One region of the Enterobacter sp. HK169 genome, then DNA from elsewhere that is predicted to be linked to it. Evidence: predicted binding sites of a transcription regulator. Region 1 holds the regulator's gene; the other holds the start of a gene.
The links. Region 1 encodes Fur, which represses iron uptake genes when iron is present. Its sites were predicted from a motif close to ATAATAATGAGAACNACTATCAA; they were not measured.

Region 1 (3,415 bases):
GCAACAAAGCCTATAAAGAAGACTGGTCCGGGGATAAGAGCGGCATTAGCCTTTACAAAGCCGCTGCAAAATTTAAATACGGTCCGGTCTGGGCGCGCGGTGGTTATATTCAGCCAACTGGCCAGACTCTGTTAGCACCGCACTGGAGCTTTATGCCGGGTACCTATCAGGGTGCCGAAGCCGGGGCGAACTTTGACTACGGTGATGCGGGTGCGTTGAGCTTCTCCTATATGTGGACCAACGAGTACAAAGCACCGTGGCACATCGAAATGGACAAGTTCTACCAGAACGATAAAAAAACCAAAGTCGATTACCTGCACTCGCTGGGCGCGAAGTACGACTTCAAAAACGATCTGGTGCTGGAAGCGGCATTTGGTCAGGCACAGGGCTATGTCGATCAGTACTTTGCTAAGGCCAGCTATAAATTCGATGTCGCGGGTAGCCCGCTGAGCACCAGCTACCAGTTCTACGGTACGCGCGACAAAGTCAGCAACGGTGGCGTCAACGACATTTATGACGGCACCGCGTGGCTACAGGCGTTAACCTTCGGCTACAAGGTCGGTCAGGTTGATTTGCGTCTGGAAGGCACATGGGTGAAGGCGGAAGGGCAGCAGGGCTACTTCCTGCAGCGTATGACCCCGACCTACGCCTCCTCCAACGGTCGTCTTGATATCTGGTGGGATAACCGCTCAGACTTCAACGCCGACGGCGAGAAAGCGGTCTTCTTCGGCGCAATGTATGACCTGAAAAACTGGAACCTGCCTGGCTGGGCGGTGGGCGCTTCTTACGCTTACGCCTGGGACGCAAAACCTGCCGATATGGCCACGCCGGACGCATACTACGATCCCAACTATCGCCTGAAAGAGTCTTCCTACAGCCTCGATGCTATCTATACCCTGCAGGATGGCCGTGCGAAAGGCACGATGTTCAAACTGCACTTCACCCAGTATGACAACCACTCCGATATCCCGAGCTATGCGGGCGGTTACGGCAACATCTTCCAGGATGAGCGTGACGTGAAATTCATGGTTATTGCCCCATTCACCATCTTCTGATAAACGCACCGGCGGGCTGAGTCCCGCCGGTATGGAGAATGCACATGATGAAAAAAATCGTAATCGTCGCGTTGCTGGCTTCAGGGCTGGCGGCGTGTGCTCAGAATCAGGCGCCGAAAGAGGACTCCCGTCTGAAGGAAGCGTATAGCGCCTGCATAAATACTGCGGAAGGATCGCCGGAGAAAATTCAGGCCTGTCAGAGCGTGCTGAACGTGCTGAAGAAAGAGAAAGCGCATGAGCAGTTCGCGACGCAGGAAAACGTCCGCGTGATGGATTATCAGGCCTGCATTCAGGCGCGTAAAACCGGTAACGATCAGGAAGTGGAGAAGCGTTGCGATAAGATCTGGAACGAGATACGCAACAACAATAAATAAGTTGCTTTACGCCCGGTGGCGCTGCGCTTACCGGGCCTACAAAGGTGTCATAGCCCGTAGGTCCGGTAAGCGCAGCGCCACCGGGCTTTTTCCAGGCAAAAAAAAAGCCAACCTTGCGGCTGGCTCAGAGTATGAATCTTATTATTTCGCGTCGTGCGCGTGATCGTCTTCGCGGCAATCGCCTTCAGCGCAGTGACCGTAAAGGTACAGGCTGTGGTTCGTCAGGCGGATGCCATGACGCGCCGCGATTTCACGCTGGCGCGCTTCGATGGAATCATCGCTGAATTCAATGACCTTGCCGCAATCGAGGCAGATCAGGTGATCGTGGTGCTGCTGCTGGGTCAGTTCGAAAACAGATTTACCGCCTTCGAAATTATGACGGGTAACAATGCCCGCGTCATCAAACTGGTTCAGCACGCGATAGACGGTAGCCAGCCCAATCTCTTCACCCATGTCGATAAGACGTTTATAAAGGTCTTCCGCACTGACATGGTGATTGTCTGGACCCTGAAGCACTTCAAGGATTTTTAACCGAGGAAGCGTAACTTTCAGGCCAGCCTTCTTTAATGCGGTATTGTTGTCAGTCATGCGGAATCTGTCCTGTTGCTAAACGATTCACTTCTGTAGGAAGTGACAGAAAATGCACCCGGGATAATGCGTCTCATTATAGAACTGCCATGGCTAAATGAAAACTGCAAGTCTCAGGCAAAATATGCTTATAAAAACGTGGTATCACCAACAAACTTGCTCAATGGAAAACCACGTTTTATCAGGGAGACATTGTACAGGTCTGGGCGAAAAAGTTAAAAGATTGTAGCGATTAATTTAATCGGTTTGACCTGGAGCATGGGCGCAACCGCAGTTGCGCCGCGATAAAATCAGGCGTTCAGAATATCATCCAGGTGCAGTTCTTCACGGATCTGCTTCACCCACTTCTCAACGCGCTCTGCGGTCAGTTCTGGCTGACGGTCTTCGTCGATGGCCAGGCCTACGAAATGATCGTCATCGGCCAGGCCTTTAGACGCTTCGAAGTGGTAACCGGCGGTCGGCCAGTGGCCTACGATAACCGCGCCGTTCGGCTCAATGATATCGCGGATGGTGCCCAGCGCGTCACAGAAGTATTCGGCGTAGTCTTCCTGATCGCCACAGCCAAACAGGGCGACCAGCTTACCGTTGAAGTCCACTTCTTCCAGCGTCGGGAAGAAATCATCCCAGTCGCACTGGGCTTCACCGTAGTACCAGGTTGGGATACCCAGCAGCAGAATGTCATAGCCTTCCAGATCTTCTTTGCTGCTCTTGGCGATGTCATGCACATCAGCAACGTCTTTACCGAGCTGTTTTTGAATGTTTTTTGCGATATTTTCGGTATTGCCGGTATCACTGCCAAAGAAAATGCCGATGATTGCCATGAGTAAAATAACCTCTTGAAACTTAATAGTATGGTGGCGCAATTCGGCCACGGATAAGGGCAATAATAGCAGAACTGGCAACCCTGCGGAAACAGCTATCGCGCAGGACTGCACTCTGTGCTACATGAAAAGGGTGAGAAAGGGGATTTTCAGACTTATGCCTGGCTGCGTAACGTCTCAAGCTGGACGAGCAACATCTCTTCAATGAGCTCGCTGCGGCTGATATTTCGGGCGTCAGCCAGCTCGTTCAGCGCGTCGACGGCGTCGGCGTTAAGCTTCAGTTCGACACGCTTAAGCCCACGATTTTTATCGCGTTTAAGCTGGTTGCGTTTATTGATACGCAGCTGTTCATCGCGCGAAAGCGGATTCGTCTTGGGTCGTCCCGGGCGACGCTCATTCGCGAACAGATCTAGTGTCGTACGGTCCGTTTGTTCTTTGGCCATGATTCTGAGACTTCGGGGGAAACACGCCGCCCTGCTAATGCCCGGGCGATAAGCGCGCCATCATACATCACCAAAAACGGCACGCCAACGACTGGAAGCCCGCAGCCTTCCAGTCGCTTTCTTTTTAATCAATT
Region 2 (3,415 bases), 590 kb from region 1:
GTTCCAGGGACATCTTTTTGCCAGCCCGCGACACGGCGGTATTCCCGCGATTGCGTGGCCGGAGAAAAAGTTCGACTTCTGATAAAGCTGTACACATTACGGCAGAGTTAACTGTACGAATGGTAATTTTTATACAACAATGTATTAACAGGTGAAGGGAGGAGTAGCCCATTCACCTGAGCAAAATGCGGTCTTAGTTATACAAATGGTGTGTACAATCTGATAAGGTTGGTGCAGTTAGGTATGGAAGTTCTGAGCGTGAGGGAGTTAATGGCCTATTACAGTATCGGCGAAGTGGCCGAACGATGCGGTATCAACCCCGTTACGCTGCGTGCCTGGCAGCGCCGTTATGGATTGTTGAAGCCGCAGCGCAGCGAAGGGGGTCATCGTCAGTTTGACGATGAAGATATCCTCCGCATAGAAGAGATCAAGCGCCTGATGAAAAGCGGCGTCTCGGTCGGAAAAGTCAAAGCCTTGCTGGAAAACAAAGAAGTATTGACTCAGGGCAACTGGGTCTCGTTCCAGGAAGAGATGATGACCGTTCTGCGTTACGCCAGCCCGGCAAAGCTGCGCGCCAAAATGGGCGAATTCCGCCGCGATCACGCGATAGATGCGCTGATTGACAATATTATTTCTCCCGTTCGTCAGCGCATGAATCAGGATCAAAACACCGTGCGCCACATGGCGAGCCTGTTTGACGGCGTCCTGATCGAATTCGCGATTGCAAGCCTGGCGGAATCCCGCAAAAAAGCTGGTAAAGACGCCCTCCTGATTGGCTGGGAATGCGATGACCGCACCCACCTGTGGCTGGAAGCCGCGCGCTTATCGCAGAAGGGATGGCACATTGACGTCCTGGCGGAACCTATTGATTCGCCGCGTCCTGAACTGTTCCCTGGGCAAAAAATCTTCGTCTGGACGGGGAAATCCCCAACGCCTCGCCAGCAGGAACAGCTCGACCACTGGCGTGAACAGGGGTTTGCTGTCTCATTTCATCACTGATTAACAGAGGCCTTGAGGGCCTTTTTTTGTTTTTGTCATTTTCTGAGCAAAAGCTATCTCAAAAATAGGCATTTCCGATGCATATTTTACTTTTCTCTTCCCTGTCATAAATGCCGCGACGAAATGCATTATTAATCAATGCATTGAACAAATACATCCATCCTGACTGCATCCTCTCACAGGGTCTATGCTTAATAAAAGTAGGCAAAAAGGGCGGTTTAGCCGAATGCCCCTGCTGACAGAGGGTTGAAGTGATAATCGTTATCACTAACATGGTGTTATGCCCTGATGGCTTATCAGATGAGGTGGACCTATGGAACTGCATTCAGAAACCTTTAATCCTGCCGATTTTGCCTGGCGCGGCTTAACGCTCACGCCAGCGGCGGCGGCACATATTCACGATCTGGTGGCGAAAAAGCCCGAGATCCTTGGCGTGCGTTTAGGCGTCAAACAGACCGGCTGCGCGGGTTTCGGCTACGTGCTCGATACCGTCACCGAACCCGAGAAAGATGACCTGGTGTTCGAGACTGACGGCGCGAAGCTGTACGTCGCGCTGCAGGCCATGCCGTTTATTGACGGCACCGAAGTGGACTACGTCCGCGAAGGCTTAAACCAGTTATTCAAATTTCATAACCCGAAAGCCCAGAACGAATGCGGCTGCGGCGAAAGCTTTGGGGTATAGGCGGTACTATGTCTCGTAATACTGAAGCAACGAGTGAAGTAAATACCTGGGGCGGTGGGCACCTCAACTATAAAGAGGGGTTCTTCACCCAGCTGCAGACCGATGAGCTGGCGAAAGGCATCAACGAAGATGTCGTGCGGGCGATCTCGGCGAAACGCAACGAGCCCGAGTGGATGCTGGAGTTCCGCCTGAGCGCCTTCCGCGCCTGGCTGGAGATGGAAGAACCGCACTGGCTGAAAGCGCACTACGACAAGCTGAACTATCAGGATTACAGCTACTATTCTGCGCCCTCCTGCGGCAGCTGTGACGATACCTGCGCCTCGCAGCCCGGCGCGGTGCAGCAAACCGGTGCGGAGAACAGTTTCCTCAGCAAAGAGGTGGAAGAAGCCTTTAACCAGCTTGGCGTGCCCGTGCGTGAGGGGAAAGAGGTGGCGGTGGACGCCATTTTCGACTCCGTCTCGGTGGCGACCACCTACCGCGAGAAGCTGGCAGAGCAGGGGATCATTTTCTGCTCCTTCGGCGAAGCGATTCACGATCATCCGGAACTGGTGAAAAAATACATTGGGACCGTGGTGCCTTCTAACGACAACTTCTTTGCGGCGCTCAACGCGGCGGTAGCCTCTGACGGCACCTTTATCTATGTGCCGAAAGGCGTGCGCTGCCCGATGGAGCTGTCCACCTATTTCCGTATCAACGCCGAAAAAACCGGCCAGTTCGAACGCACGATTCTGGTTGCGGATGAAGGCAGCTACGTCAGCTATATCGAAGGGTGCTCCGCCCCGGTTCGCGACAGCTACCAGCTGCACGCGGCGGTGGTGGAGGTCATCATCCACAAAGATGCCGAGGTGAAATACTCCACGGTGCAAAACTGGTTCCCGGGCGACGGCAATACCGGCGGTATCCTGAACTTCGTCACCAAGCGCGCGCTGTGCGAAGGCGAAAACAGCAAGATGTCGTGGACCCAGTCTGAAACCGGCTCTGCCATCACCTGGAAATACCCGAGCTGCATTCTGCGCGGGGATAACTCCATCGGCGAGTTTTACTCGGTGGCGCTGACCAGCGGCCATCAGCAGGCCGATACCGGCACCAAGATGATCCACATCGGTAAAAACACCAAATCAACCATCATCTCGAAAGGGATCTCTGCCGGGCATAGCCAGAACAGCTATCGCGGGCTGGTGAAAATCATGCCGACGGCCACCAATGCGCGAAACTTTACCCAGTGTGACTCGATGCTGATTGGCGCAGACTGCGGGGCGCATACCTTCCCGTACGTCGAGTGCCGTAACAACACGGCCCAGCTTGAGCACGAGGCGACGACGTCGCGGATTGGGGAAGATCAGCTTTTCTACTGCCTGCAGCGCGGGATCAGTGAAGAAGACGCCATCTCGATGATCGTTAACGGCTTCTGTAAGGACGTGTTCTCTGAACTGCCGCTGGAATTTGCCGTTGAAGCCCAGAAACTCCTCGCCATTAGTCTTGAACACAGCGTCGGTTAAGGAAAGCACATGTTAAGCATTAAAGATTTACAGGTTAGCGTAGAAGACAAAGCCATCCTGCGTGGCCTCAATTTTGACGTCAGGCCGGGCGAAGTTCACGCCATCATGGGGCCGAACGGCTCCGGAAAAAGTACGCTGTCTGCGACGCTGGCGGGGCGCGAAGATTATGAGGTAACCCACGGCTCGGTGGAGTTTAACGGCAAAGATCTGCTTGAGATGTCGCCCGAAGACCGCG

Region 2: a site for Fur is predicted at 1,251-1,273, ahead of sufA (Fe-S cluster assembly scaffold SufA). Genes of this name have one in related genera too.

The regions. Positions count from the first base shown of each region.
Region 1 is NZ_CP017087.1:4,239,724-4,243,138, forward strand. Features, by position in the region: gene chiP (chitoporin ChiP) at 1-1,055, shown strand, start outside; gene chiQ (ChiQ/YbfN family lipoprotein) at 1,103-1,429, shown strand; gene fur (ferric iron uptake transcriptional regulator) at 1,571-2,017, opposite strand; gene fldA (flavodoxin FldA) at 2,308-2,838, opposite strand; gene ybfE (LexA regulated protein) at 2,994-3,281, opposite strand; gene ybfF (esterase) at 3,410-3,415, opposite strand, start outside.
Region 2 is NZ_CP017087.1:277,079-280,493, forward strand. Features, by position in the region: gene EnteroDNA1_RS01420 (diguanylate phosphodiesterase) at 1-82, shown strand, start outside; gene EnteroDNA1_RS01425 (MerR family transcriptional regulator) at 271-999, shown strand; gene sufA (Fe-S cluster assembly scaffold SufA) at 1,313-1,681, shown strand; gene sufB (Fe-S cluster assembly protein SufB) at 1,690-3,180, shown strand; gene sufC (Fe-S cluster assembly ATPase SufC) at 3,190-3,415, shown strand, end outside.